DNA from 3 places in the Fundidesulfovibrio terrae genome. Region 1 is predicted to be linked to each of the others. Evidence: riboswitches for the same ligand, from Rfam matches in the RefSeq annotation. Region 1 holds a riboswitch; each other region holds the start of a gene.

What was found. Region 1 has a riboswitch for cobalamin ahead of cbpA (modified peptide precursor CbpA). Riboswitches for the same ligand answer to the same signal wherever they lie in the genome.
Region 2: another riboswitch for cobalamin. It lies ahead of ML540_RS13555 (sirohydrochlorin cobaltochelatase); the one in region 1 lies ahead of cbpA (modified peptide precursor CbpA).
Region 3: another riboswitch for cobalamin. It lies ahead of ML540_RS07780 (radical SAM protein); the one in region 1 lies ahead of cbpA (modified peptide precursor CbpA).

Annotation. Positions count from the first base shown of each region.
Region 1 is NZ_JAKZFS010000005.1:144,461-154,617, reverse strand. It holds gene uvrC (excinuclease ABC subunit UvrC) at 1-502, opposite strand, end outside; gene ML540_RS15420 (TIGR00725 family protein) at 609-1,064, shown strand; gene ML540_RS15415 (HIT family protein) at 1,064-1,564, shown strand; gene ML540_RS15410 (hypothetical protein) at 1,579-1,938, shown strand; gene mutS (DNA mismatch repair protein MutS) at 2,086-4,782, shown strand; gene lysA (diaminopimelate decarboxylase) at 4,787-6,031, shown strand; gene cbpB (peptide-modifying radical SAM enzyme CbpB) at 6,302-7,708, opposite strand; gene cbpA (modified peptide precursor CbpA) at 7,711-7,812, opposite strand; cobalamin riboswitch at 7,894-8,092, opposite strand; gene ML540_RS15385 (DUF3108 domain-containing protein) at 8,270-8,875, opposite strand; gene ML540_RS15380 (MamS/MamX family magnetosome protein) at 8,877-9,371, opposite strand; gene ML540_RS15375 (hypothetical protein) at 9,576-10,157, opposite strand, start outside.
Region 2 is NZ_JAKZFS010000004.1:152,984-163,140, forward strand. It holds gene ML540_RS13535 (permease) at 1-737, opposite strand, end outside; gene ML540_RS13540 (aminodeoxychorismate/anthranilate synthase component II) at 831-1,364, shown strand; gene ML540_RS13545 (chorismate-binding protein) at 1,333-2,622, shown strand; gene ML540_RS13550 (aminotransferase class IV) at 2,619-3,404, shown strand; cobalamin riboswitch at 3,423-3,608, shown strand; gene ML540_RS13555 (sirohydrochlorin cobaltochelatase) at 3,759-4,676, shown strand; gene ML540_RS13560 (FecCD family ABC transporter permease) at 4,711-5,718, shown strand; gene ML540_RS13565 (ABC transporter ATP-binding protein) at 5,726-6,484, shown strand; gene ML540_RS13570 (ABC transporter substrate-binding protein) at 6,484-7,353, shown strand; gene cobI (precorrin-2 C(20)-methyltransferase) at 7,350-8,054, shown strand; gene ML540_RS13580 (flagellin N-terminal helical domain-containing protein) at 8,270-9,160, shown strand; gene ML540_RS13585 (flagellin N-terminal helical domain-containing protein) at 9,395-10,157, shown strand, end outside.
Region 3 is NZ_JAKZFS010000002.1:125,708-135,864, forward strand. It holds gene ML540_RS07755 (IMP cyclohydrolase) at 1-272, shown strand, start outside; gene ML540_RS07760 (DUF697 domain-containing protein) at 508-1,524, shown strand; gene ML540_RS07765 (ribonuclease catalytic domain-containing protein) at 1,668-3,785, shown strand; gene plsY (glycerol-3-phosphate 1-O-acyltransferase PlsY) at 3,922-4,515, shown strand; gene ML540_RS07775 (glycosyltransferase family 39 protein) at 4,515-6,893, shown strand; cobalamin riboswitch at 6,932-7,126, shown strand; gene ML540_RS07780 (radical SAM protein) at 7,350-8,087, shown strand; gene ML540_RS07785 (ribonucleoside triphosphate reductase) at 8,002-10,071, shown strand.

The DNA of each region.
Region 1 (10,157 bases):
CGATGAAGTGGTACAGGCAAGGGCGCACGCGGTTGGAGAAGGAGGCGTCGCGGCACTTGCGCAGGGGAAAAAGCTTGTTGAGCTCGCGCCAGGTTTTGCGGGCGGCCTGGGCCGAGGTGAAGGGACCGAAGTAGGTGGAACCGTCGCGCACCACGCGGCGGGTGAAGGCGATCTTGGGAAAATCGTGGGTCTTGTCGAGCTTGAAGAGGATGTGGCTCTTGTCGTCGCGCAGCACGATGTTGTAGCGCGGCCGGTGCTTCTTGATGAGGCTGGCCTCCAGGAGCAGGGCCTCCTTTTCCGTGGCCGTCACCAGAACGTCCACGCCCGCGATCCTGGCCACCAGGGCGCGGGTCTTGGGATGGGGCACCTCGCCCCGGAAATACGACGACAGCCGCGACCGCAGGTTCACGGCCTTGCCCACGTAGAGCACCTTTCCCTGGGCGTTCTTCATGAGATAAACGCCGGGGTCGGTGGGGAAGTCCTTGGGAACGAATTCGAACATGGCCCCAAAATGCCCGGAAGAGCCCGGACAGACAAGCCCCGCGGCGGCTTGCCCTGGAGGCTGCGAGCGTGTATGGTCCCCGAACCCCACCGGGTGGAAATCAGGAATGAAAAAGCGCATTTCCGTCATCGGGGCCGGCACGTGCGGCCCGGAAACAGAAGCTTTGGCCGAACGCCTCGGCTTTCTCATTGCCGAAAACGGCTTCGACCTGGTCTGCGGAGGGCGCATGGGCGTGCAGCGGGCCGCCTGCCGGGGGGCCAAGACCGCCGGAGGCCGCACCGTGGGCATCCTGCCTGGGCTCGACTTCGCCCAGGCCAACGAATTCGTGGACGTGCCCGTCATCACCGGGCTCGGCCACATGCGCAACTTCCTCGTGGTCAAGAACGGCGACGCAGCCGTGGCCGTGGAAGGCGGCGCGGGCACGCTCTCCGAGATCGGCCTGGCGCTCAAGTCCGGCATCCCCGTGGTGGCCCTGGGCCACTGGTCCGGCATCGAAGGCGTGCGCCCGGCCAAGGGCGCCGACGAGGCCATGGACATCCTCAAGACCCTGGTGAACGGCTGATGGACGTGCTCTGGGCTCCCTGGCGCATGGACTACATCCTGGGTCCCAAGCCGGACAGCTGCGTCTTCTGCATCCCGGAGCACACCGGCGAGGACCGCGACCGCCTGGTGCTGGCCCGCGCCGACCACTGCTACGTGATCATGAACAAGTTCCCCTACAACAGCGGACACCTCATGATCTGCCCTTACCGCCACGTCAGTTGCCTGACCGAGCTCACCAGCGAGGAATGCGCCGAGGCCATGCTTGCCCTGCAGGCGGCCGTGGCCATCATCAAGGACGCCTTCCGGCCACACGGGGTGAACGCCGGGCTCAACCTGGGCGAGGCGGCCGGGTCCGGCATCGCGGCGCACCTGCACTTCCAGCTGGTGCCGCGCTGGAACGGCGACAATTCCTTCATGGCCGTGTTCGGCCAGACGCACGTGATTCCCGAGCTTCTGCTCGACACATACGACCGGATCAAACCGCGCTTCGACGGCGCGGCCCCATTTCGCAACATCTGACGAGGGAGGCGGTTATGCGTTTCATCAAGTTCGTCCTGCTGGTGGCGTTCTTCCTGTTCTTCATGGTGTTCTTCGTCCAGAACCAAGCCCAGCTGTCCACCGTGCTCGAACTGAAGTTCAACATGTTCACACTGAACTGGCAGGCCCAGCCGCTGCCGTTCTACATGGTGGTGCTGGTGTTCTTCGTGCTGGGCGCTCTGTTCAGCACCATTTTCTTCGTCGTCGACCGCATCCGCGTGGGCTCCGTCTGCCGCGACGCCCAGTCCAAGGCCCAGAGCCTGCAGTACGAGCTGGACGCCCTGAAGGCCAAGCAGAGCATCGTCACCCCCGCGCCCGCCCCGGCTCCGGCCGCCGAGCCCGAGGCCAAGGCATAGTATCCGCCCCTTCGAGATCATGCGGCCGGACGCCTCCGCGCGTCCGGCCGTTTTGCCTGTTGACGCGACGAGAATGTCCGGGCAAGGTGAGGCCATGCCCGAACAGGCCTATTTTTACAAAAACGTAAATAAGACCCTCCCCACGCCATGAGCACCGTCAAGCTCACCCCAATGCTCGAGCAGTACCTCTCCATCAAGGGAGAGTACCCCGACTGCCTGCTCATGTACCGCATGGGAGACTTCTACGAGCTCTTCTTCGAGGACGCCGAGGTGGCCGCCCGGGAGCTCCAGATCGCGCTGACCTCGCGCGACAAGAACTCCGACTCCCCCGTGCCCATGTGCGGCGTGCCCCACCACGCCATGACCGGCTACGTGAGCCAGCTCCTGGAGAAGGGCTACAAGGTGGCCATCTGCGACCAGGTGGAAGACCCCAGGCAGGCCAAGGGGCTGGTCAAGCGCGAAGTGACGCGGGTGCTCACCCCGGGCACCGTGGTGGACGACATCAACCTCCAGGCCAAGGAGAACAACTACCTGGCCGCCCTCTTCTGGGAGCCCGACGAGCGCGCCGGGGGCTTGGCCTGGATCGAGTTCTCCACCGGCGAGTGGGAGGGGCTTTTCTCCCGCGACGAGGCCCAGCTCTGGCAGTGGGTGGAGAAGATCCACCCCAAGGAGCTCCTGCTGCCGGACATGAAAGCCCCGCCGCGCCACCTTCCGGAACTGGGCATCCAGATCACCAACTATCCCCACAAGCCGCATTTCGACCTGGGGGCCGCCACCCAGCGCGTGCTCGAAGCCCAGGACGTGGCCAGCCTGGACGCCCTGGACGTCTCCGACAAGCCGCAGTTGGTGAGGGCCATGGGGGCCATTCTCTCCTACCTGGCCCAGACCCAGAAGCAGGAACTCGGCCATCTCTCGTCCTTCCGTCCGGTCAATCTGAGCCGCCATCTGCTCATAGACGAAGTCACCGAGCGCAATCTGGAGATCTTCCGCCGCCTGGACGGACGAAAGGGACAGGGCACGCTCTGGCACGTTCTGGACCGCACGACCACCCCCATGGGCGGACGCCTACTGGAAACGCGCCTGCGCCAGCCCTGGGTGGACATGGAGCCCATCCTGGCCAATCAGGAGGCCGTGCGCTTCTTCTTCAAGGAAGACATACTGCGCGAGTCCGTGCGCGACGCGCTGGACGACGTCTACGACCTGGAGCGCCTCTCCACGCGCATTTTCCTGGGCCGGGCCACCCCCAAGGACTTCCTGGCCCTGCGCCACAGCCTGACCGCCCTGCCCAAGCTCTACCGCCGGCTCACCGCCGACGGCCTGGACGAGGGCGCCTTCACCCTGGAGAAGCCCAAAGCCCTGGCGGACATCCTGGCCGCCTGGGACAGCCTGGAGGACATCCGCGACCTGCTCCTCTCCGCCCTGGCCGACACGCCTCCGGCCGTGATCACCGAGGGCGGTCTCTTCCGGGCTGGCTATGACCCCAAGCTCGACGAACTCATGGAGCTCACCGAGCACGGCGAGGGCAAGCTCAAGGAACTCCTGGAAGAGGAGCAGCAGGCCAACGCCCTGCCCCGCTTGAAGCTCGGCTACAACCGGGTGTTCGGCTACTATTTCGAGCTCACGCGCGCATCCGACAAGGTCCCGGACCACTTCGTGCGCCGCCAGACCCTGGCCAACGCCGAACGCTACATCACCCCCGCTCTCAAGGAGCTGGAAGACAAGCTCCTCTCGGCCAGCGAACGCCGCAAGGACCTGGAATACCGCCTCTTCGGCGAGCTGCGCGAGACGGTGGCGAAGGCCCAGACCCGCTTCAAGTCCATGGCCTCGGCCCTGGCTTCCCTGGACTACTGGCAGGCCCTGGCCGACGCCGCCCGCCGCTTCGAATGGACCCGCCCCACCCTGCACACCGGGCTGGACATCACCATCCAGGCCGGACGCCATCCCGCCGTGGAGGCCGTGCAGGGCGCCGCCAACTACATCCCGAGCGACCTGCACCTCACCGGCGACACGCGGCTTCTGCTCATCACCGGCCCCAACATGGCGGGCAAGTCAACGGTACTGAGGCAGGTGGCCATCCTGTCGCTTCTGGCCCAGATCGGTTCCTACGTCCCGGCGGCCAAGGCCCACCTGGGGCTCACCGACCGCATCTTCTCGCGCGTGGGGGCATCGGACAACCTGGCCCAGGGGCAGTCCACCTTCATGGTGGAGATGATGGAGACCGCCCGCATCCTGCGCCAGGCCACGAAAAAGAGCCTGGTCATCCTGGACGAGATCGGGCGCGGCACGTCCACCTTCGACGGCCTGGCCCTGGCCTGGGCCGTTGTGGAGGAACTCTGCGGCCGGGGCCGCAAGCCCGACTCCAAGGACCAGGGCGGCATCCGCACCCTCTTCGCCACCCACTACCACGAACTGACCCAGCTCGAGGGCAAGCTCCAGGGCTTGCGAAACGTCAACATTGCGGTCAAGGAATGGAGAGGCGACATCATTTTCCTGCGCCGCCTCGTGCCCGGGCCGTCCGACCGCAGCTACGGCATCGAGGTGGCCCGCCTGGCAGGCGTGCCCGCCAAGGTGGTGCAACGCGCCAAGGACGTGCTGGCGGGGCTCGAGAAAAAGGCCCGGGACGCCAAGAATTTCGCTCCCGCGCCGCTGCCCACCTGCCAGACGCTCCTTCCGGGCCTGCCCGGAAAGGACGCGCCCGCGCAGGAAGCGCCGCGCCAGGAGCATCAGCTTCTGGTGGAGCTCAAGAACCTCAAACTTGACAGGATCACCCCGCTGGAAGCCCTGAACATCCTGGGCGACTGGAAATCCAAGTGGAGCGGGGACACGAATACGCAAGGAGACTAAGCGCATGAATTTCTTCGAGTACAAGGACGGCCAGCTCTTCGCCGAGGGCGTCCCCGCCGCCGAACTGGCCAAGCAGTACGGCACCCCGCTCTACGTCTACTCCGCAGCCACGCTGCGCCGCCACTTCAAGGCGTTCGACTCGGCCTTCGACGGCCTGCCCCACATCACCTGCTATTCGGTGAAGGCCAACTCCAACCTGAGCTTGCTTGGACTCCTCAAGGACTGCGGCGCGGGCATGGACATCGTCTCCGGCGGCGAACTGCACCGCGCCTTGGCCGCTGGCGTGCCCGCCTCCAAGATCGTCTACTCCGGCGTGGGCAAGCGCGAGGCCGAAATGCGCCAAGCCCTGGCCGCTGACATCCTCATGTTCAACGTGGAGTCCATGGGCGAGCTGGAACGCCTGTCCGCCGTGGCCTCGGACATGGGCAAGACCGCGCGCATCAGCCTGCGCATCAACCCCGACGTGGATCCCAAGACCCACCCCTACATCTCCACGGGCCTGAAGAAGAACAAGTTCGGCATGGACATCGAGCAGTCCCTGGCCGCCTACTCCAAGGCCGTGACCCTGCCCAACATCGAGCCCGTGGGCATCGACTGCCACATCGGCTCCCAGCTCACCACCCTGGAGCCCTTCATGGAGGCCCTGGACCGCATCATCCGGTTCTACGACCGCCTGAAGGCCATGGGCATCCGCATCGAATACCTCGACCTGGGCGGCGGCCTCGGCATCACCTACAACGAGGAAGAGCCGCCCCACCCGGCTGAATTCGGCAAAGCCCTGACCGGCGTGCTGAAAGACCACCCCATGACCCTTATCCTTGAGCCCGGTCGCGTCATCGCCGGCAACTCCGGCATCCTGCTCACCGAAGTGGTCTACACCAAGAAGACCCCCTCCAAGGACTTCATCATCGTGGACGCCGCCATGAACGACCTGGTGCGCCCCTCCCTTTACGGGTCTTTCCATGGCATCAAGGAAGTGACCCCCAAAGGACGCCAGGTCCTCAACGTGGACGTGGTCGGCCCCATCTGCGAATCCGGCGACTTCCTTGCACGTGACCGCGACATCCCCGCCGTGGAGTCCGGGGAGCTGCTGGCCGTGTTCTCGGCCGGGGCCTACGGGTTCACCATGTCGTCCAATTACAACTCGCGCCCCAGGGCTGCCGAGGTGCTGGTGGACGGCGACGAGGTGATCCTGGCCAGGAAGAGGGAGACTTATGATGATCTGATCGCGTTGGAGAAAGGCGAGTAAGAATAAAGATGCCTCCGGCGGCCAGGGGGAGAAGCCTCCCCCTGGACCCGGCAATAAACGGGATTTAGCGATGAAATCTCAGTCGATAGATTTTATCGAGGTGGAGCAAAAACGACTCACACTGGAGACCTTGGACGATATTGATGCTGGACGCATTGTCGAACATCAATCCGTTCTGGACAGGGTCGAGAGCGTCATCTCCAACCAGATACACACGCGCGAACAACGATAAGATAAGGCCGGAGGCGCTACGCGCCCCCGGCCCGTCCGTTACACCGACGTCAAATCGAACTTCGTCTCCACGCCGTCGTCCCAACCTTCCCACAGGAAGTCGTCAGCGCGCCCGTCGGCGATCAGCCTGAAGGCGTAGCGCACTTGTTCTTCGTAGAAACGGCAGAACGCGCCCTTCTTCTCCATGCCGCCATTCATCTCAGCCGCCTCTGCCGGACACGGCGAACCGCAGAAATGCCTGATGGCGCAACGCGCGCAGTCCTCGATGTCCTCCACCTTGCGGCCGGTGACTGCCAGGAAGGGTTTGCTTTGCAGGACGTCATCAAGGCTGTCCGAGAACAAGTTGCCGCCCTTGTAGTCCGGCAGGCCGATGAACTCGCTGCACGGGAAGATGTCCCCGCTGGGGGCCAGGGCGAAGAAGCACCGTCCGCCGCCGCAGGGCGAGATGTCGCACATGAGGCGGCGCGCGGTGGGAGCCATGACCGCCAGCAGAATGTTGGCGAAGTTGGCCACCACCAGCTTGCGCCCGGTCTTGGCGTACAACTCGTGGGAGCGTTCCAACGCCTTGACGAACCACTTGGCGGCCTCGTCCTCGTCGGGCTTGATTTCCCGCGCCCCGGGCAGGGTGCAGCGCACCATGTTCAGCAAGCAGGTGGAAACCTCGCGGGAGTGGAAATACTCCACGATCTTCGGCAGCGAACGGATGTTCAGGCTGGTCACGGTGCAGATGACGTTGAACGCGGAGTAGCCGCGCAGCTTTTCCATGACAGCGTTCACTTGCCGCGACACGCCGTCCCCGCCCCACGTGACCCGGGCGCGGTCGGCCACGACCGCACTGTGGCCGTCAAGCGAGATGCCGACGCCCACGCCGTTGTCCATGAGAAACGAAATGGCCTCGTCGTCCAGGAGCGTGGCGTTGGTCTGGACGCCGAACCGGAAATCGCCTCGGTAGCGTTCTATCCCGGCGAACATGGCCTCCCGGTTGAGCATGGGCTCAGCGCCGTGAAAGATGATCTGGGGGCGTGTTCCCTCCGGGAGCGTGGCCCGGAAGTGGGCTTTGAGCCTGTCCAGGGCCTCCAGCAGCCTGGGCTTGGACATGTGCTCGCCGTGCGAGCGCAGCTCCGACGGGATGTAGCAGTAGGCGCAGTTGAGGTTGCAACGCTCAGTGGGGTTGAAATAGACCGCCGAGGGTTTGAGGCCGAAGCGCAGGCGATGCATTTCCTGCGCGAATTCCTGGGCCTTCTGCTCGTAGGCGGCCATGAACGCGCGCCCGGTCAGGGTCTGACCGAGCTTCTCCTTGCGCACCAGCGCCCAGAAGGCCGTGTCCGGATCGACCACAGCCATGTAGTCGCGGTGGCCGATGTCCACGGGCTGCAGGGAGGGACTCATGCCTGTGTTGAAGAAGCGGCCCCCGCCGGGGGCCGCTTTGGAAGACGGCTGGGACATCGTTATTTCTTGGGATCCATCAGGATGTAGTGGGACAGTCCGGTGCCGTCGGCCTTGCAGGATTTCCTGAAGGCGATCACGTCTTTCTTGCCGTTCTTTTTCATGGTTCCTCCTTTGTTTCACCGTACAAACAAAAAAAGGGTTCCGGCAGGACTATCCTGCCGGAACCCTTTGCCTTCGGATTCCGTTGATGATGCGTTTCGACAGGTCTTCTGGCTCCCGGATCACTCGCGGAGGGGCCAGCCTTCCCGGGGAAAGCCCCAGTGACCGGCGTTTCGCCATGCCCTCCCGCGTCCCCGGATACAGCGGCGGGTCCGCCACGGATTCGCACCGTGTTCCATTATATCGAACGCATTCGGGGAGATACATACCCGTCGCCGAATGAAAGGTCAAACAGGGACGGGAGCTGGGCTCCGCCCGGATCCGCCAGGGGGATGATCCCCCTGGACCTCCAAAATGCTTCGCGGGCCAGACCGGCATGCCGGTCTGGCCCGCGAAGCGATAAAGGATTCCAAAGGGACTGATCCCTTTGGCCGCCGGAGGCATCTTACTCTTCCTCTGCTACTTCTTCCCGTACTTCACCAGCTCCGCGATATTATTCTGGGTATCAACCACCCGCACGAAATACCCCACATCCGGGGCGTACCACATCATGTAGGTCCCGCTCCAGCCGGTTTCGTTCCTCTTGCTCACCCGTATCCGGAACGTCTTGAAGGTACCGGCGGAAACGGTGATCTCCTCGGCGGCTTCCACCATGACCGTGTTGACGTAGTTCTGCGTGCCTTTGGCCAGGGCGGTGCTTTGCTGGAATGTCCGCGATTCGCCCACGGCCAACGGAAAGAATATATACGCGTCCTGTCCGGACGCGACAGAATACCTGAGCAGGGTTCCCTGGCTTTCCTTGACGCAGAAGTCCTTGTCCAAGCGCACCTTGCGGGTGGGGTCGCCGTTGCCTGTCAGGACGATCTCGTCGCCAACCTGTGCAACTTCCATGCGCTCGGCCATGGTGAAGGGGCTACGGGTCTTGGTGTTGAACACCCAGTAGTCGCCGGGTTTCCACTGCGGGGCCTGGGCCATGGGCATCTGCGCCACGGGCGCGGTCCTGGGGGCGCAAGCCGCGAGGAGCGCCAGAGCCAGCAGGGCGGGTATCAACCTGGGGGACGTCATATCAATCCGCCGCCTTGCGTTCCTTTGCCAGTTCCTCGGCACTCAGGCTCCACCAGGGCATGCCGTCCTTGGAGCGACGCACCTTGAGTTCCACGCCCTCGTCCTTCTTCACCTTGGAGGCCATGACCACGTCCTTGCCGCCGATATTGGCCCACACGCCCGCAACCTTCACCGTATCGCCCTTCTTGAGCCCGATGGAGTCCAGATCGACGAAATCCTTGGGGCCCAGGTGCACGGTCTCCACCTTGTTGTCTTTCTTGTCTCGCACAGTGAGCCCGACGCCCTTGGCCATGCCCGGCAACGGCGTGATCTCGATGATGTCTTCCACGCGGCCCTTGAAGGAGTCGGCCTCCTTGGCGTCATAGAACTTGTCGTATGCCCCGCCCTTTTCCCAGCCTGTGGTGTCGGGCGTGCCGCCCTGGGCGGCGAAGGCCAGGGCGCCGAGGAACAACAGGGCGAGCACGGTCAGGAGCGCGCCACGGATAATCGGTGTCATGGAAGTCCTCCGGAAAGGGGTTGATCGGATGATGGTCAAATTACTCCGCGACGGCCTGCGTGTAAAGAATGCGCTGTGCCTCCCCGGAGCTTTCACCAGGCTGTCGGGAGAGCGTTTGATCAGTCCGTCCATACGCCATCTGGATGTAACGCATCAAAACAATTTGGCATCAAAAGCATGCTCTCGATTTCTGAGTCGGCGCCACTAGCCGGACTTGGCGTTCCAAATCCCTTCGCCAGCGCTTCGGAGGCGGACCATGGCGTAATCGTATTCCGGCTCGCCCGAGAAGAGAAACTGGTAGGAGATGTTCTCGCGGCAGAACGCCTCAAAAGAATCCTCCCAGTCCACTTCGGGCAAAGGCTCGTGGCGTTCCATATGGAAGACGGCAAAGAGCGGCTCCCGGCTGAAGGCCTCTGAACCGAAAAGATATTTTCCGGTCATGTAAAATGGCTTTCTTCCCACGATCACCGGGTTCCGCAAAGGTTCCGGAAGCATGGCCATCGCAAAGGAATGCATCTCGTTCAAATAGAAGTTTGCGTACAGAAATGACCCCCACCTATGCATCTCCCCATCCATGCTGTTTTGTTCCGTTTCGAGAAAAAAGTTCGCCTTCATACGCAGGCAATAGACATCCGTATCGTATATTGCCAGTGCCATCTTGTTGATTCCCACATCCAGGGGAAACTTCATGAGGTAGACTATGTAGAATCCCTTTATGAGGTCGAACAATTCGCCGACATATTCAGGCCTGTTGAAATCAAGGAATTTTTCATTGACCGTTGTGCC
Region 2 (10,157 bases), on a different contig from region 1:
GACAGGATCACCGCCAGGGCCATCATGCCCGTCACCGAGAGCAGGAGATCCTTCTCGAGAAGCGCCACCAGCCCGGACGGGGCCAGGGTCTTGAACGCGGCCGCGATCACCGCGCCGATCACCAGGATCTTGAACATGTCCAGGAAATCGGCTTGGGCGTGGCGCAGGGCGTGGTCCAGGCGCGACCCGAGGGAAGGCTGTTCCGCCTCGTCCGGGGGCACGGCGTCGGAAAGCGACCCGAACAGGGGCTCGTCTTCCCCGCAGCCACAGGCGGAGCGGACCGGCGCGGCCTTGGTCAGCAGCAGATCCTCGGGGCGGGCGTTGCGGAAGGAGTAGCCGATCACGGCGGCGATGAGCCCTACCAGGGCACAGCGCAGGCCGACCACCGAGGCGTCGCCCTGGAAGGCCACATAGGTGGAGGCCAGCACCACCGGGTTGATCACCGGCCCGGCCAGCATGAAGGTCATGGCCGTCGCCGGGGGCACGCCCTTGCGAAGGAGCCTGCGGATGAGCGGCACGATGCCGCATTCGCAGCAGGGCATCACCATGCCCAGCACCACCCCGGCCAGCACCCCGGCCAGGGGGGAGCGGGGCATCATGCGCTCCAGGGTCTCGCGCGGCACGAACACCTCGAAGAGCCCCGAGGCCAGCGCTCCAAGCAGCAAAAAGGGCGAAGCCTCCAGAAGGATGGCCACGCACACCTGCGCGAACAATTCGATGGTTTCAAGCTGAAGCATGGTCGGTTGCGTCCCGGCGAGGGCCATACGCCGGGCGGGCAGGGCGGTCAACGGTCTTGACCGATGCGGTCGCCTTTACTACCCAGGCCCTTCATGCGCATCCTGCTGGCGGACAACCGGGACAGCTTCACCCGCAACCTCGAACACCTGCTGCACAGGGTCTGCGGCGTGGCCCCCGAGATCGTTTCCTACCCGGATTTGGACTCCGAGGCTGCCGCCCGCTTCGACCTGACCGTGGTCTCGCCCGGTCCGGGGCACCCGCGCGACTATCCGGCCTACGGCCCCCTGCTTGCCTCGGGGCGCCCGGTGCTGGGCGTGTGCCTGGGGCTTCAGATCGCGACCCTGCACTTCGGGGGCGAGGTGTCGCGCCTGCCCGGCTGCTTCCACGGCCGGCCCAGCCGCTTCGAGATCTTCGGTAGGCAGGTGGACGCCGCGCGCTACCACTCGCTGTACGTGAGCCGTCCGGGACCGGACATGGAAGTGCTGGCCCGCTGCGGCGAGATTCCCATGGCCGCGCGGCACAGGACCCTTCCGGTGCTCGGGTTGCAGTTCCACCCAGAATCGTTTCTCACCCCGCAGGGAGCGGAGATCATCCGTGAGTGCCTACAGATGCTCCTGCCCGGTTGAGGGCCTAGGCTGGCTTGAGGCCCTGGCGCCTCACGCTCCGGACGCCCTGGTCACCCCGCCCATGCCCGGCGTGCCCGCCTCGGGCCTGGTGGGGCTGTGGCCCGTGGCCGAATGGCGCATGGGCAGGGACGGCGGCAAGGAGGAGCTCAAGCGCTTCTGTTTCGCCACTGCGGGATCGGCCCTCGGATTTTTGAGCTACCACGCCGGGTTTGGCGCAATGGGGCTCGACCTTCCCGCGCCGGACTTCCCGGCCGGGGTTTTCCGCAAATACGCGGTGCTCCTGGCCCCGAGCCCGGATGCGCGGCTGGTGCATGTTTTCTCGGACGATAAGGCTCGCGCCCGTGAGGCAGCCGCCCTTGTCCGCCAGGGGCCGGGGCAGGGAGCGGTCAGAAATGACGGAGGCGGCCCGGCGCTGCCTGCGTTTCCGGGAGGGCTGCGGGCCTCCCTGGACCGGCCGGGCTATGAGCAGGCCGTTACCCGGGCGCTTACCCATATACTGGACGGCGACGTCTACCAGCTCAATCTCTCCATCCGCTTCGAGGCGGACCTGCCGGACGGCCTCGCGGCCACGAGCCTGTTCACGGGGCTCATGCGCGCCCACCCGGCCATGTTTTACGGTTTGTACCACGATTCGCCATACGCAGTCGTGTCCACTTCGCCGGAGCGCTTCATCCGGGTGCGCCAGGGAAAGGTGCTCAGCCAGCCCATCAAGGGCACGCGCCGGGTCGGGCAGGACCGAACGGCGGCGTTGCGAGAGCTTCTGGCCTCGCCCAAGGAGGACGCCGAGCTCTCCATGATCGTGGACCTCATCCGGAACGATGTCGGCGCGAACTGCGCCTACGGGTCCGTGGGCGTCTCGAACCACCGGTCGGTGTTCGAGGTGGACGGCCTCCTCCAGATGTACTCCAACGTCACCGGCAGGCTGCGGGGCGGCTCCACCTGCCTGGACCTCCTGTGGGACGCCCTGCCACCGGGGTCGGTCACGGGCTGCCCCAAGCGCCGGGCCGTGGAGATCATCGCGGACCTGGAGCCGCACCACCGCGAAGCCTCCTATGGCTGCCTGGCCGTGGTGCAAGGACCGCGCGACCTGGACAGTTCCGTGGCCATCCGTACCGCCGCGCTGGACTCCAGGCGCGGGGTGCTCGGATTTCACGCCGGAAGCGGGATTGTCGTGGATTCCGATCCCGCGATGGAGTATGAGGAGACGTTGGCAAAGGCTGCGAAATTCCTTGCGCTCACCGGGAGGGCAGACGCATGAAAGCCTGGATAGACGGCCGCATCGCCGGGGACGCGGCCCCCCTGCGCGTAAGCGGCCCGGCCTTCCGTTGCGGCATGGGGGTTTTCGAGACCATCCTGCATCACGGCCATCGCCTGCCGCGCTTCGAGCGGCACCTGGAGCGCATGCGGGCCAGCCTCGAATACCTGGGCATCGGCTTCGAGCTGCCCGGCGAAGAGGACTTGAGGCGCGCCGTGCTGGACGTGGCCCTGGCCAATGGCCTCTCCGGCGAGACCGCCCGGGTGAACCTGTTCTGCTACCAGGACTCCCCGGCCAGCCCGGCCAGCCTGTGCATCACGGCCATCCCGCACGTCCTGGACCCGGACGCCGCGCGCTCCCTGGTCGTATATCCGCATGCCCACGTCTCCCACCTGTGCGCCCACAAGACCATGGCCAACATGCACCAGCGCCTGGCCTGGGAATACGCCCGGAAGGCCGGCGTGGACGACGCCGTGCTGGCCGACGCCGGCGGGAGCGTGCTGGAGGCGGCCTGCGCGGCCCTGGTCTTCTCCGACGGGCATGGGTTCTTCGTGAGCGATTCGCCCTACAAGCTGCCGAGCTTGGCCCTGGAGGCCGCCTCGCGCAGCCTTTCCGTGGAGCCGGTGTACATCGGGCTCGACCAGTTGCCCGGCTTCAAGCACGCCTACTGGCTCAACAGCCTGGGCGGTATACAACCTGTAATACGGATCGACGCGGTGCGCTACGAGCCGGACTGGGACACCTGCCGCCCGCTCCTGCGCGACCTTCTGGGCCTGGACGATTGACACCGGGCGAAAGCCCGAGATAACGCAAGCTGGTCAGGTGCCCCGCAAGGGGAGAATAGGGAATCCCGTGAGAACCGGGAGCGGTCCCGCCGCCGTAAGTTCCAGACAAGTCCGCGTCCTTTGGAGCGCCACTGGGAGATGCTTCCCGGGAAGGCCGAGGCGGACGGAACGAGCCGGAAGACCTGCCTGGCCCCAGTTTGTTGCAGATTGCTGCAATTTGCTGCTTCCAGCACGGCAACGGGCTATTGCCGCGCGTGGATACCCGAAGAGGCGAATACGGGCCGCTTCTTCCCGCATGGGGAGGAGCGGCCTTTTTTGCCTCTTCGCAACAGCCATGCCCCCGGAGTGTTTCCCATGCGCAGTTCCCTCACCAGGCCCGGCCTGCGAAAAATCGCGTCGCTCATTCTTCTGCTCGGGCTGCTGGCCCTGTCCCAGGCGGCCTGGGCCGCTCACGGCGAGGCCCGGCCCGAGAAGCGCGGCGTGCTGCTGGTGGCCTTCGGCACAAGCGTGGCCGGAGCCGACGCGGCCTACGTGAACATCGAAAAGAAGCTGAAAGAGGAGATCCCGGGCGTGGAGGTCCGCTGGGCGTATTCCTCCAAGATCGTCCGGCACAAGCTGGCCGGGGGCGAGAAGCCCGTGAAGCTCGATTCCCCGGCCGAGGCCCTGGCCAAAATGATGGACGAGGACTTCACCCACGTGGCCGTGCAGTCCCTGCAGACCATCCCCGGCCAGGAGTTCCACGCCCTGTCCGAGACCGCGCGGTCATTCTCCGGCATGCCCAAGGGCATGAAGAAAGTGGCGGTGGGCCTGCCGCTGCTGGCCACCACCCAGGACCTCACGCGCGTGGCCGACGCCTTGGCCCAGTCCGCTCCCAAGGAGCGCAAGGTGGGCGAGGCCGTGGTCTTCGTGGGCCACGGGACGAAGCATCCGGCCAACGTCTATTATCCCGGCCTGCAGTACTACCTCTGGAAGAAGGACCGGCTGGCCTTCGTGGGAACCGTGGAAGGCTCCCCCACCCGGGAGGACGTGCTGGCTGAACTCGCCGAAAGCAATGTGAAGAAGGCCTACCTCGTGCCGCTGCTGGCAGTGGCGGGCGACCACGCCCATAACGACATCGCCGGCGATGAGCCGGGCTCCTGGAAAACCGTCCTCACCAAGGCGGGGATCGCCTGCGTGCCGGTGCTCAAGGGCACGGCCGAGTCCGACGCCGTGGCCGCCATCTGGGTGGACCACGTCAAGGCGGCCCTGGCGCAGCTCGGGACGGACAAATGACCGGCGGGCGCGCGGCGGCAAGGGACACGCTCCGGTGAACAGAACCGTCCTCGTCATGCTCCTGGCCCTGGCGGCCCTGATCCTGGCCGCCGCCGGGAGCGGGGCCGTGCCCGTGCCCATGGCCGACGCCGCGCGCGTGCTGGCGGCGAAGCTCCTGGGCCGTCCCGGCTGGCTGGACGGAGTTCCGGAGATGAGCGCGGCCCTGGTCTGGGACGTCCGCCTGCCCCGCATCCTGACGGCGCTGGCCGTGGGGGGCGGGCTGGCCCTGTCCGGGGCCCTGTTCCAGGGCGTGCTGAGAAACCCCCTGGCTGATTCCTACACGCTGGGCGTCTCGGCCGGAGGGGCCTTGGGGGCCTGCCTGTGCCTGCTGGCCGGATTCACGGGCCTTGGCGTGCTGTCCGTGCCCGCCTGGGCCCTGGCCGGCGCGCTTGCGGCGCTGGTCGTGGTGCTCCTCATGGCCCGGGCCGGAGGCGGTTACGACGCCGTGACCCTGGTGCTGGCCGGGGTGATGGTGGCGGCCACGCTCCAGGCGGCCATAGGGTTCGTGAAGTTTCTGGCAGGCGAGAACGTGGCCGGGCTGGTGTTCTGGCTCATGGGCGGGCTCGCTGCCAAGACCTGGGCCGAGGCAGGGGTGGCCTGGGCCGGCGTGTGCCTGGGGCTCCCTGTCGCCCTGGCCCTGGCCCGCGATCTTGACGCCCTGTGCCTGGGCGACGAGCAGGCCGCCGCCCTGGGCGTGTCCGTGGACCGGGTGCGCCTGGCGCTCCTTGGCGCGGGGGCCCTGATGACGGCCTGCTGCGTGGCGGTGTCGGGCATAGTGGGATTTGTGGGTCTCATGGTGCCCCATGTGGTCCGTCTGGCCGCCGGGCCGTCGCACGCGCGGCTCCTGCCCCTGTCGGCCCTGGGCGGGATGCTCCTTCTCCTGGGGGCGGACACCGCCTCGAGGGAGCTTCTGGCCCACGAGGTCCCCGTGGGGGTGCTCACGGCCATGCTCGGCGGACCGTATTTCTGTCTGCTCTTCGTCCGGGGGCGCGCCCGTGATTGAGGCCCCCATGATTGAAGCAAAAGAGATCGGCGTCCTTCGCGGCCGCGAGCGGGTCCCGGTGCTGGACGGGGTGGATCTCGCCCTGAATCCCGGCGAGCTTTTGGCCGTGGTCGGACCCAACGGGGCGGGCAAGACCACCCTGCTGCGCTGTCTGGCCGGGGTGCTCGAGCCCTCCACGGGTGAGGTGAGGCTCGACGGGCGGCCCCTGGCGGGCCTTTCCCGGCGCGAGGTAGCCCGGGCCGTGGCCTATTCGCCCCAGCAGTCCGAGGAGCGGTTCGGCTTCACCGTGCGCCAGGCCGTGCTCATGGGCCGCCATCCCTGGCTTTCGCGTTTCGGCCAGGCGTCAGGCGAGGATGAAGGCGCGGCGGATCGGGCCATGCGGGCATTGGATCTTTCGCACCTGGCCCAGCGGTCCGTCACCAGCCTGTCCGGCGGCGAGAAGCGCCGGGCTGCCCTGGCCAGGACCCTGGCCCAGGGCGGGAGCGTCTACCTGCTGGACGAGCCGGCCGCCGGCCTGGACATCCGCCACGCGCTCATGACCATGCGGGCCTTCGCCGCGCTGGCCCGGGGAGGGGCGGCGGTGGCCGTGGTTCTGCACGATCTCAACCTCGCCGCCATGTTCTGCCCGGCCATGCTCATGCTTGGCGGCGGGCGCATTGCCGCGTATGGACCCACCTCCCGCGTGCTCACAAGCGAAAACGTGGCCCGGGTTTTCGGCGTGCGCGCCCGCATCGAGGACGGGCACGTCCGTTTTCTGGAGGAATGATGTTCAAACGGCTTCTTGTCGCCGTCCTGTTGATCTGTCTGAGCCCCCTGGCCGCGTGGTCCGGGGAGAAGGCCTACTCGCGCGTGGTCAGCCTCTACGCGGCCCACGCCGAGAACCTTGCGGCCATGGGGGCCGCGAACGTTCTGGTGGGCGTGAACGAACCCATGAACGGTCTTCCCGTGGTGGGGGCACGCGACAGCGCCGAGGCCATCGCGGCCTTGAGGCCCGACCTGGTGCTGGCCCGGCCTATGCACCGCGCCACCCAGCCGGGACTCATCGAGCAGCTCACGCGCCTGGGCGTCACGGTGGTGTGTCTCCAGCCCGCGTCCGAAGCCGGTCTCGACGAGTACTGGCTGGAACTGGGACGCCTCACCGGGCACGAACGCGAGGCCCGGGCCATGTGCGAAAACTTCCGCCGGGACCTGGACGCCGTGCGCGCCACGGTGGCCAAGGCCGCGGGAGCCGGGCGCAAGCGAGTGTTCTTCGAGTCCATCCACCGCCAGATGAAGACCATAAGCCCGGGTTCCATGGCCGACTTCGTGCTCCAGGCCGCCGGAGGCGACAACCTGGCCAGGGACGCCGAGCCGGTTTCCGGCACCAACATCGCCTCGTTCGGCCTTGAGCGGGTGGTGGCCCTGGGAGACTCCCTGGATGTCTACCTGGCCCAGAAGGGAACCATGAACCCGGTGAGCCTGGAGGAGATCGCCGCGACTCCCGGGCTTTCGGCGCTCAAGGCCGTGCGGGAAGGGCGGGTCTTTCTCGTGGACGAGGCCCTGGTCAGCCGGCCCACGCCCAGGCTCCTGGAGGGCGTCAGGGCCGTGGCCGCCATCCTCTATCCCGAAGTTTTCGCCCAGGAGGCACACAAGTGATTCGCCCCGGTATTCTGCACGCTGTCGGGGTCGGCCCCGGCGACCCCGACCTGCTCACCCTCAAGGCCGTGAAAGTGTTGAGCGCCGCCGAGGTGGTGTTCGCCGCCGCCTCCAGCAAGAACGACTATTCCCAGGCCTTGTCCATCGCCTCGCCGCACATGCGCCCGGAGACGCCGGTCGTCCGGCTGGATTTCCCCATGACCCGTGACCGGGCGGTGCTCGAGGCCGCCTGGCACGCCAACGCGCGGGCCGTGCTGGAAACGCTCGCACGCGGCGCAGACGCGGCCTTCATCACCCTGGGCGACCCCATGACCTACTCCACATTCCTTTATCTGTGGCGCACCATGAGGGAGATGGACCCGGGGGCGCGGGTGGAGATCGTGCCCGGGGTGAGCTCCATCCAGGCGGCGGCCGCCGCTGCCGGGTTCGGGCTGGCCGAATCCGGGCAGAACCTGGCCGTGCTCTCCGGGGTGGACGACCCCGAACGCCTGCGCCGGACCTTGGACGCCTGCGACAGCGCGGTCATCCTCAAAGCGTACAAGGGATTCCCCGCGCTGCGGGAGATCCTCGAGTCCATGGGGCTCGCGGACCGGGCCATCCTGGTGAGCCGATGCGGGCTTTCCGGACAGGCCATCACGCGCGGCTTGCGGGACTGCCCGGAGCGGCCGCCGTATTTCTCGCTCATCCTCGTAAAAAAGTAGTTTTATAAAAAGAGAGTTATTGCGGGCTCTTGTCGGATGTTCTCCGACAGGGGCCCGCTTTTTTTGCGTGCCGCCTCATACCCGGGCCTAAAGTTGGCCTCGCCGTAAACGATAAGTACGCCAGAAAGGGTGCAGTAGAGCGCGGCGCCCTTCCGGGGGGAGGGGAGAGAGCCGCGCACGGCAAGGATGCCACCGAAATTCAAGGAGGAAGAATCATGTCCGGCTTAGTTATCAACCACAACCTTATGGCCATGAATGCGGCCCGGAACCTGTCCACGTCGTATTCAGCCCTTGGCGTGTCCACCCGTCGCCTGTCTTCAGGCCTGCGCGTGGGTACCGCGGCCGACGACGCCGCCGGCCTGGCGACCCGCGAGCTCATGCGCGCGGACATCGCCTCCCTCAACCAGGGCGTGCGCAACGCCAACGACGCCGTGTCCATGATCCAGACCGCCGACGGCGCTCTGGGCGTCATCGACGAAAAGCTCATCCGCATGAAGGAGCTGGCCACCCAGGCGTCCACGGGCACCTACACCTCGGATCAGCGCCTGATCATCGACTCCGAGTACCAGGCCATGGCTTCGGAGATCACCCGTATCGCCAAGGCCACCGACTTCAACGGCATCTACCTGCTCAACGGCAACCTGTCCGGCGCGACCCACAACGGCACGTCGCTGACCTCCACCGGCAAGCTGAAGGTGCACTTCGGGTCCGGCAACCTGTCCGCCGAGGACTACTACTACGTGCAGATCAACTCGGCCACGGCCTCGGCCCTGGGCGTGGGCATGGGGTCGGCGAGCGCCAACGGCAAGTCCATCTCCACCCAGGACCTGGCCCAGAAGGCTTTGGACCAGCTCAACAAGGCCATCGTGTCCAAGGACAAGATCCGGGCCAACCTGGGCGCGCTCCAGAACCGCCTGACCAACACCGTGCAGAACCTGCAGATCCAGGCGGAGAACCTGCAGGCCGCCGAATCGCAGATCTCCGACGTGGACGTGGCCTCGGAAATGACCCAGTTCGTGCGGTCGCAGATTCTGACCCAGTCCGCGGTGGCCATGCTTTCCCAGGCCAACAGCCTGCCCAAGATGGCCATGCAGCTCATCGGATAGTACCCAAGGCGAGGCGAACGAGACCGCCTCTCCTCCGTGGGCCGGGCCGCTTTCGCGGCCCGGCCTTATTTGTTCCGGAGAAGTGATCACGCCCCCCTAAAGGAAATTCCCAGGAGGACGATATGTAGGTCAACGGCGCCGCGCCACTCCCGAACCAGGGGTCCGGGAAGACGGGAAAGGTTCCCGGCGCGGCCGCCAGGCAAGGATGCCAATTTATTTCACGGAGGAAGAACCATGTCCGGTCTCGTTATCAACCACAACTTGATGGCAATGAATGCGTCTCGCAACCTTTCGCAGTCGTATTCAAGCCTTGGCGTGTCCACCCGTCGTCTGTCTTCCGGCCTGCGCGTGGGTACCGCGGCCGACGACGCCGCCGGCCTGGCGACTCGCGAGCTCATGCGCTCCGACATCGCCTCCCTCAACCAGGGCGTGCGCAACGCCAACGACGCCGTGTCCATGATCCAGACCGCCGACGGCGCTCTGGGCGTCGTGGACGAAAAGCTCATCCGCATGAAGGAACTGGCCACACAGGCGGCCACGGGCACCTACACCTCCGACCAGCGTCTGATCATCGACTCCGAGTATCAGGCCATGGCCTCGGAAATCACCCGTATCGCCAGCGCCACCGACTTCAACGGCATTTACCTGCTCAACGGCAACCTGTCCGGCGCGACCCACAGCGGCACCGGGCTGAACTCCACCGGCAAGCTGAAGGTGCACTTCGGCACCGGCAACCTGTCCGCCGAGGACTACTACTACGTGCAGATCAACAACTCCACGGCTTCGGCCCTGGGCGTTGGCCTCGGCGCCGCCGGAAGCGCGGGCCGTTCCATCTCCACGCAGGACCTGGCGCAGAAGGCTCTGGACCAGCTCAACAAGGCCATCGTGTCCAAGGACAAGATCCGGGCCAACCTGGGCGCTCTCCAGAACCGCCTGAGCAACACCGTGCAGAACCTGCAGATCCAGGCGGAGAACCTGCAGGCCGCCGAATCGCAGA
Region 3 (10,157 bases), on a different contig from region 1:
AGAAGGCCGCCTCCGACCCCGCCCTGGCCAAGGAGCTGGCCGACATAGAGGCCAAGACCCAGGCCGACCGCGGCGGACTGCCCGGCAGCGTGCTGGTGTCCGACGGATTCTTCCCCTTCCGCGACGGCGTGGACCTGGCGCTGAAGCAGGGCGTCACCGCCATCGCCCAGCCCGGCGGCTCCATCCGCGACTGGGAAGTGGTCCAGGCCGTCAACGAGGCCACCCCGCAGGTGGCCATGGTCTTCACCGGGCAGCGGTCGTTCAAGCACTAGCTGGCTGGGGCTTCGCCCCAGACCCCACCAGGGCTCCGCCCTGGACCGGCCGGGGTGAGAGCCTCCCCCCGGACCCCGGCGACGGGGGGGCGCAGGACGAACGAGCGGTGCGGCGTCCGTGTGCGGGAGCACTGCGCAGGGCAGGCCGGAAGGATTTGCGCCTCCCGGCGCACGCGGCCAAGGCGGCCGGCCTGAAGCGGGACGTGTTCAGGCCACAGCGAAGCGGGTTTCGACCATGACCAAGAGCTTAAAGATCCTGCTGCCCGCGTTCGCGCTGCTGCTGGCGCTCTCGCTCGTGGTTTTCCTGCTGCGCAACATCGTGATCCTGTCCGATGTGGTCTCGGCGTTCCATCCGGCCACCGGCGTGTTCGTGAAATACGGCCTGTCGCTCCTCGTGGCGGCGGGCGTGTTCTGGCTGGCCGGAACGCTCCTGTTGCGGCCGAAGGCGCTGGTTCCGCCCGTGGACCCTTCCCCCGAAGAGAAGGCCCGCTACCTGGCCCGGCTCGACTCGCGCCTGAAGAGGAACAAGCTGCTGCGAGGGGCCGCCGTGCCGGCCGGTCCGGAGGGCGCCCAGGCAAGGCTTGCCATCCTGGACCAGATGGCCGAGGGCGAGATACGCGCCTGCGCCCGGAAGGTCTTTTTGTCCACGGCCATCGCCCAGAACGGGCGGCTGGATTCGCTCATCGTGTTCGTCTCCATGGCCGCGCTGGTCTGGCGGGTGTCGCACATCTACAACCAGCGGCCGTCGCTCAAGGAGATGTACTCGATCTACGTCAACGTGGCCGGTTCGGCGTTCGTCTCCTACGGCGTGGACGAGATCGACATCAAATCCCAGATCAATGCGCTCGTCGAGCCGCTCATGGCGGGCGCGGCCGGACGGCTGCCGGTGGTCTCCTCGGTGACGTCGGCGCTGGGGAACGCCTTTTTCCACGGTGCCGTCAACTGCATCCTGGTGTGTCGCGTGGGGCTCATGACCAAGAATTACCTGGGAGTCGGGTACGACCCGGAGTCGGGCCTTCGCAGAACCTCCTTCCGGGATGCCCTCGTCCTGGCGCGCGGGGTGTTCAAGGGATCGTTCCAGGAACTCGGGAGCGCCATCATGGATGTGGCCGCCGCGCCGGTGGAAAAGTTGAAGACAAAAACCGCGGAAGCTGCGAAGAGCGCCGCCGGGGCTGTGGGCGGCGCCTGCGGAGCCGTGGCCTCAACCGGAAGGAAAATGGGCTCCCTGCTCAAACGCAACAGGGAACAGTAAGGCGGATGGCTGCCGTTGACCCAAGGCGAACGTGAATAGACCCCGGGCCGCGTCCCCGCGCGAAGCCCGCTAAAAGTTTTTGAGAGAGTCCAGAGAGAACTTTTTGAAAAAAGTTCTCTCTGGCCGCCGGAGGCATCCTACTCTTGACGACCAAGCACCCGTCGATCCAAACCGTCCCCACTCCCGGCTGCATCGTGGAGTTCATGCAGGGCAACGAGCCCCACATCGCTTGGGTGGAGGAAGCCTCCGGCGACAAGCTGCGCCTGTACACCCTGAACAAGCGCGAAACCAAGCTCCCGTCCTCGCGGCTGCTGCCCTGGGCCGGCCCCCGCTTCGAGGGCAAGTTCACCCGCGAGGCGATCCTCGAGAAGCTGCGCGAGCACGCCAAGCTGCGCGAGGAGCTGGCCTCGGGCGTCGACCCGCTGGAAATCTGGGAACTGGCCCAGGGCGAGGTGACGCAGGCCTCGGCCGTGTGGTTCGCGGGCCTGGCCTTCGAGGACCCGGACGTGGACCGCGTGGCGGCCATGGGCCGGGCGCTTCTCGGCGTGAAGACGCATTTCAAGTTCCAGCCGCCCAATTTCGAGGTGCATCCGGCGGAGGTGGTGGAGCGCCGCATCGCCGAGCAGGAGGCCGCCCGCGAGCGCGAGCTGGTGGTGGACGCCGGCCACGAGTTCTTCCACGAGCTGTGGACGGGCTGGGCGTCGGGGCGCCGCAAGGACGTGGCCAAGCTCGCGTCCCAGCTCGATCCGGTGGCCGCCGTCAAGCTCGAGGCGCTGCTGCGCGGGCTTCTGGCCGACGCCGAGAACCAGGAACTGGCCCCCCTGTGGCAGAGCCTGCGCAAGGGGCTGCCCGAGCATCCGCACCAGCCGCTGATCCTGGCCACGGAGTGGGGCATCGTGGCCCCGCACCACAACTATTTGCTGGACCAGGCCGGGTACGAGCCGGGCGACGCCTGGAGCGCGGCCTTCGAAGGCGAGATCGCCTCGCTCGAGAAGGAGTTCCAGGCCAAGCGGGCCGAACCCGAGCCCGTGGAGTACGTGAGCGTCGATTCGCCCACCACCCGGGACATCGACGACGCCTTCCACGTGGAGAAATCCCCGGAGGGCTGGCGGGTGTCCATGGCCCTGGCTCGGCCCACGCTGTCGTGGGACTTCGAGGGCGGGCTCGGGCGCGAGGTGTCGCGCCGGGCGTCCAGCCTGTATCTGCCCGAGGGCGTGAGCCACATGATGCCGGAGCGCCTGGGGTGCGGGCTCTACAGCCTGAACGCCGGGGAGGACCGTCCCGCGCTCATCCTCGATTGGACGCTGGACGCATCCGGCAGCGTCACGGATTTCTCGCCCAGGCTGGCCTGGGTGCGGGTGGCGGCCAATCTTACCTACGAGGGTGTCGAGCGGACGCTTACGGACGGCTCGGCCGGGGCGAGCGTGAGCGCCGCCCACGAGCTGGCCGGGATGCTGCGCGCGGCGCGCATCGATCGCGGCGCTGTGGTCATCGACCGGCCCGAGCCCAAGATCCGCTTGGAAGGAGCGCCCGCCGACATCCGGGTGGACATCGTCCACCTGGAGGAGCACCCCGAGGCCCAGATGACCGTGAGCGAGCTCATGATCCTGGCCAATACCTCCATGGCGGCCTGGGCCGCGCAGCACGGCGTGGCGCTGATGCACCGCGTGCAGGACATCTCCATCCCACACAGCTACTCCGGCGTGTGGACCGACCCCGTGGACATGCACCGGGTGGTGAAGCAGCTGGCCGGAGCCACCATGGAAGTCCGCCCCGGAAGGCACGCGAGCCTTGCGGCTGAGGCTTACGCGCCCATCACTTCGCCCCTTCGCAGGCTCACTGACCTGGTCAACCTGTCCCAGGTGGAGTCGTACCTGGCGTCGGGAGCGCCGCGCCTCTCCCGCGACGAGCTCGTGGCGAGGATGCCGGGCATGGCGGCCAGGCTGGACGCCGTGGGGCAGGTGCAGCGCTTCCGGCCTCGCTACTGGAAGCTCTTGTACATGCGCGAGCAGTCAAGGCAGCGTGAGTTCGAGGCAGTGGCCGTTGAGGACTGCGGGCCGGTGGCCGTGCTGAGTCTCGTTGAGCTGCAGATGTACGTGCGCTGCGGCCGGGACACGCTGGGCGGTTCGGTCACGCCGGGGCAGAAATTCTGGCTCAAGCTCGGTAAGGTCGATCCCCTGACCAACGAATTCCGAGTGCTCGGCGCGCGCGAGGCCGAGGAGAAGCCCGAACCGGGCGACTGGCCGCCGCAAGTGGACTGACGCGGCAGGGGAGGCGGGCGGACCCGTTTCGTCTCCGGCCACGGGCGGATTTTCGGCCCGGCGGAAGCCGGACGGGCCGCGTTGACCGGCCGCCCCGGCTCTGGCAAATATCCCGGATCAAGCAAAGGAGAGTGACGTGTTCGCCAAGCTCATCTGGCTCGCATTGGCCTACCTGGCCGGGTCCTTCCCCTTCGGGTTGTTCATCGCCCAGGCCGCCTGCAACATAGACCCCCGCACGGCCGGCAGCGGCAACATCGGCGCCACCAACGTGGCCCGGCTCTGCGGCACGAAGCTCGGCGTGGCGACGCTTCTCCTCGACGCCCTCAAGGGCTTCGCCCCCGTGGCCATCGCCTGGCAGATGTCCGACGGAGGGTGGTTCGCGGGTTTCGCCGCCCTGGCCACGGTGTGCGGCCACATGTTTCCCGTGTTCCTGGACTACAAGGGCGGCAAGGGCGTGGCCACCACCATCGGGGCCTTCCTGGCCTTGTGCCCCGGCGCGATCACGGTGTCCGGGCTTCTGTGCGCCGGGGCCATCGCGGCCACGGGCTTCGTGTCCGTGGGGTCGCTCCTTCTGGCCGCCAGCCTGCCCTTCACGGTGTGGTGGCTGGGACAGGGAAGCCTCGTGCCGGTGAGCTTCGCCGTGGGCGGACTGGTCATCTGGAAGCACAAGGACAACATCCGCAGGCTTCTTGCCGGCGAAGAGAAGCCCTGGAAAAAGAGCAAGTCGTGATGCCGGATGTCTCGCGCGGCGTGTCGGCTCGCGTTTGTCTGTTTTTCTTGCTCACGGCCGGTTTCGCGCTGAGGAGCTACAATCTGGGCGTGCCGTCCCAATGGATGGACGAGATTCTGGTCCCCCTGAACGCCAGCCATCCCATTGAATACATCTTGGAGCTTTCCCGGCGTATAGAGGTCCACTCCCCGCTCTTCTACGGGATCATCAAGGGCCTGACTCTGGTCGACTCGGGCGATTTCCTCCTGCGCCTGCCGTCAGCCCTGGCAGGAGCGACCACAATCTACTTGGTCTACAGGCTGGGGACAGAACTCTTCGACGCCAACGTAGGTTTGTACGCGGCGGTGTTTACCGCCCTCAATCCTCACCACATGTATCTCTCGAGATACATCAGGCCATACTCCCTGGTGGTGTTCCTATTCGCCCTGTCCCTGCTGCTGACCTGGCGTGTGGCCAGGGACGGGAAGATGCGCGACTGTCTTCTGTTACTGATCGTGGACGCGGTGGTGCTCCTGCTGCACAACCTTGCGGTGCTGCTCGTGGGCACACAACTGCTGTACCTGGGACTAAGCCGAGTGGCCGGGAAAAGCCGGATGGGCTGGAACGGAATCACCGTGTTGGGTTCGGGAGTGGCAGTGATCGCGGCCTGTCTGTGGTGTTTTTTCCTTCGAGACAGCAGTGTGGCGGGGGAGTTTCTCGCCCAGCCCATGGGCTCATGGGATGCATTTCTGGTTGTCGGCGAATGTTTCCTGCGCAACCTGTTCTATTTCGATGTCCCGTTGGCTTGGGGCTTGGGGCTGACGGCCTGCGTCGCGGGCTTGGTGATGATGTGGCGTTCGCGGCCATGGCCCGCGCTGTTCGTTTCGCTGTTCCTGCTGCTCCCTCCTGCAGCCCTCGTGGTGACTGGGATGGCCTGGAACCTGTGGGCCAGGCACTTGAGTCCCATGATCCCGTTGGCCGCGCTGTCCTGGGCGGTCGTGGTTGCATCGCTTAGGCTTTCCCCGGCGCGGCACGCGCAGTTTGTCGTCATCCTCTGCGTGCTGGGCCTCGCTGCCTATCTCGGTCCCGCTCATGGCCGGTTCTTCGAGGTTGACAGCTACCGCGACCGGGTGATCGGTACCAACTACGAGGTGCTTTCCGGCGAGGTACAGGCGCTGATGAGCACGGGGGACGTCATCGTGGTGACGCACGACTATTTCCGCAACGGCCTGAACTGGTACGCCGACCGGCTGCCGCCGCCGAACCGCTTCCGCTCCCAGTCTGTAGATTCCAAAGCCGATCCTCTGAAGGTTCACGTTCTCGCCGACCTGCATTACGGTTATATCGCTAAGAACCGTCAGGACTTCCGGGATCACTATGAGCCAGAGAGCGAGAACTCCCTTGAGGAAAACGTTCAGATGTTCACCTTGGAGGTTAAGCGCTCGCCTGAGTTCGTCGTTCGTCAGGACCAGCGGATTCTCTCGGTCCCAATGGACCTCAAGGGGTTCTATTCCAGGGTTGGGAGACTACGGGACGCCGTTTTTTCCCAGGACGCGCGGGGACCGTTCGTGATGGCGACGCGAAACAACACCCAGGCCGAAGTGGAGTATGTGTTCGTCAACGGGACCGGGCAGGCTGTGCCCGAGGTTGTCCTCAATTTCTATTTCCGTAACACCGGCAAGGGAAACCACATCCTGGCGGAAACCGTTTTCGACGATGAGCCGCCCTCGGAGTATCCCCTGTCTATAGGGCCGGACCCAAGGAGCAACTTCTCCGTAGCTCACCACAGGTCCGGCTCGTTCAAGACCCTCACGGTACGCCTGAAGATGGTCTGCGCCCCCCTGACGCCGCTTTTCCCAGGAGGCAACTACGAAACCCTGCGCTTCGAGGGGCTGGACGCGGCCTTCGGCGCGCCCGGCGGGGACGAGGCGCTCGCTCGCGACATGGCTGGACGCCTCCGGGCGAACTCCCTGCGAAATTTCCTGGCCGAGCGGTTCATCCCGAAAAGCCGGTTGGAGCAGCGCATGGTCGCCGGAAGCGATCTCGCCAGCAACGCAGATGCGGACATGCCGGGATGGAGCAGGCTGGAGGTGTCGCTGGAAAAGGAGCAGGGTGTCTTCCTGGCCGAGCTCGACCCCGGAGTGCAGCAGATGATCGTCTATCCGCGCGTGGGCGACGGGTCGTCCGTGGGTTTTTACCAGTTGGGTCCAGACGGTAGGCGCGAGGAACTCCTTGCCCTGCACGGCGCAGGAGAAGCCTGGACGCCTATATCCGCGCAGTACCCCATTATGCTCAACCCTGGTCTCACGATCGGTGGCAAGTACCGCGTCGAAATCCTGCTCCAGGGGCGCTGGGCCCAGGTCTGGAATAAAAACGGAACAATTTTCTTCGAGAAATAAGTTGGTTGTGACGCCTTTGCTGCCGCTGGCCCCATGTGAAATTGACATGTCCATCGGGACGGCCTAATTTGTCAGCAACGCCCCGGAAAACGGAAGACGGTGCAAATCCGTCGCAGGCGCGCTGCTGTAACCGGCGATAAAACGGGCGGAAAGCCACTGGGTAAGGCACCCGGGAAGGCTCCGCGCACCACCCGGCCGGAAGTCAGAAGACGTTCCTGGGGAGAATCGGCCAGGTCCCGCGAACGGACCATGGTTCCCGCGACGAGCCCTGCCGCGCAGGCGGCCGGGCTATCATCACCCGTCATCGTGGCGTAGCGTCTCTTTTTTTCGTTTTTGAAAATGCAAGCCTTTCGAGGTGTTGCGAGCTTTAATTGACAAGCGCCCAATATGTCGAAGCTTTTTTTGCTTCTTCGCGGCCCTTGCCTCTGTTAGAAACCCCGGAAACTCCGGAAACGCATGGACAACGAAACTCAGCAGGACATCCCGGCCGAAAAGGCCCGAATCAGAGCCGTCACGCCCCTGTCGCTGTGCGACTGGCCCGGGCGTAGCGTCTCCGTGGTCTACCTGGGCGGATGCAACCTGCGCTGCCCCACCTGCCACAACGCCACCCTGGCCTTCACTCCGAGCCTGCACCCGCGCCTGGACACCGACGCGGTGCTGCGCGCGCTTGCCGCGCGCAAGCGCTGGCTGGACGGGGTGGTGGTCTGCGGCGGCGAACCCACCCTGGACCCCGGCCTGCCCGCGCTTGTGGACGCGCTGCACGGGCTCGGCCTGCCGGTCAAGGTGGACACCAACGGCATGCTGCCGGAGGTGGTGGCGGCCGTCCGGGAGCGCAGCCCGGGCACGCTCTTCGCCGTGGACGTGAAGGGTCCGTGGGAGAAGTATCCCGTCCTCACCGGTGGCGCGGCGACGCCCGCCCAGGCGCGAGAGCGGCTTGGATCGATCTTCGCCCTGGCCTGGGCCTCGCCCCAGTCGTTCCTGTTTAGGATCACCCTCGTTCCCGGGCTCGGCCCGGAGGACGTCCAGACCGCGCGGGAGTACCTGCCCAGCGGTTTCACTCTGAGAGAACAACCCTACGTCCAACCCGCGCGGAGGGAGGAGAGCCCCTATGCCCCTGCAGATACAGAAACGCGACGGCTGCCTGGAAACCTGGTCCCTGGAACGGATCGCCCAAGCCATACTGAAGGCCCTTAGGGCCAGCGGCATCCAGGACCCCCTGCTGGCCAAGCGCATGGCCCGCAAGGTGGAGGAGAAGCTGGGCGACGAGCCCGTCGCGCTTCAGGAGAACGTGCAGGACATGGTTGAGCGCGTGCTCATGGAGTCGCGCCTGTTCGACGTGGCCAAGCGCTTCATCATCTACCGCGAGAAGCGCCGCACCCTGCGCGAGCAGAAGGCCGCCTACCTGGACATCAAGGACACCATCGACAACTACCTCTCCAAGGCCGACTGGCGCGTGGCCGAGAACGCCAACATGGCCCACTCCTTCCAGGGGCTCATGCTGCACCTGTCGGGCACCGTGCAGGCCCGCTACGCCCTGGAGAAGTATCCCGAGGAAGTGCGCGCCGCCCACGACCACGGCTATTTCCACATCCACGACCTGTCCTTCGGCCTGGCGGGCTATTGCGCGGGCTGGAGCCTGCGCGACCTGCTGCTGGAAGGCTTCAACCTGGACGGGCGCTCCTCCGCCGGACCGGCCAAGCACTTCGACTCGGCCCTGGGCCAGATGGTCAACTTCCTGGGCACGCTCCAGAACGAGTGGGCCGGCGCCCAGGCCTTCAACAACGTGGACACCTACCTGGCCCCCTTCATCCGCCACGACGGGCTGGACTACGACAAGGTGCGCCAGGCCGTGCAGAAGTTCGTGTTCAACCTGAACACCACCTCGCGCTGGGGCGGCCAGACCCCCTTCACCAACCTGAGCTTCGATCTGACCCCGCCCAAGCACATCGCCAAGGAGGCGGTCATCATCGGCGGCAAGCTCCAGGACGCGGTCTACGGCGACTTCCAGGCCGAGATGGACATGTTCAACCAGGCTTTCCTGGAGGTCATGGCCGAGGGCGACTACTTCTCGCAGATATTCTCCTTCCCCATCCCCACCTACAACGTCACCGAGGACTTCCCCTGGGATTCGCCCATCGGGACGAGGCTTCTGGAGCTCACCGCCAAGTACGGCGCGCCCTACTTCCAGAACTTCATCAGCTCCGACCTCTCCCCCGAGGACGTGCGCTCCATGTGCTGCCGCCTGCAGATGGACCTGCGCGAGCTGCGCAACAAGGTGGGCGGGCTCTTCGGCGCGGGCGACCTCACCGGCTCCATCGGCGTGGTGACGCTCAACCTGCCCAAGCTGGCCTATCTGTCGCAGGGCGAGGAGGACTTCCTGGACCTGGTGGCCGAATACGCCACCATGGCCAAGGACGCCCTGGAATTCAAACGCAAGCTCATCCAGGACTACCTGGACCGGGGCATGTTCCCCTATTCGGCGCGCTACTTAAAAAACGGCTACAAGGGCCACTTCTCCACCATCGGCCTGGTGGGCGGGCACGAGGCCTGCCTGAACATCCTGGGCAAGGGCATCGAGACCGACGCCGGCATCCGCCTCATGACCCGGGTGCTCAACCACCTGCGGGAAATCACCTCCCGCTTCCAGGAGGAGACCGGGCACCTCTACAACCTGGAGGCCACCCCGGCAGAGGGCACCAGCTACCGCCTGGCCAAGATCGACAAGAACCTCTACGCGGACATCAAGGCCTCGGGCAACGGCACGCCGTACTACACCAACTCCACCAACCTGCCTGTGGGGCAGTGCGAGGACGTCATCGCCGCCCTGGAGCACCAGAACAAGCTGCAGCCCCTGTATACGGGCGGCACGGTGTTCCATACGTTCTTGGGCGAGGCCGTCGTGGACACCGAGGCGCTCAAGAACTTCATCATCAAGGCCTTCCGCATGACCAAGATCCCGTACCTGTCCATCACGCCCACCTTCAGCGTGTGCAAGCAGCACGGGTACATGTCGGGGGAGCATTTCGAATGCCCCACCTGCGGCGAGGACGCCGAGGTGTTCACCAGGATCGTCGGGTACTACCGGCCGGTGTCGCGCTGGAACAAGGGCAAGAAGGCGGAGTACGTGGATAGGGTGACGTACGTGGGGACGTGCGGCTGCGAGCCGGGGCAGTTGTAGGAACGATTAATGATAAAAAGCCCTTCAGATGTTGCAGCATCTGAAGGGCTTTTGAAAAGAGCCCCGAAATTTCAACTTGTGGCTGG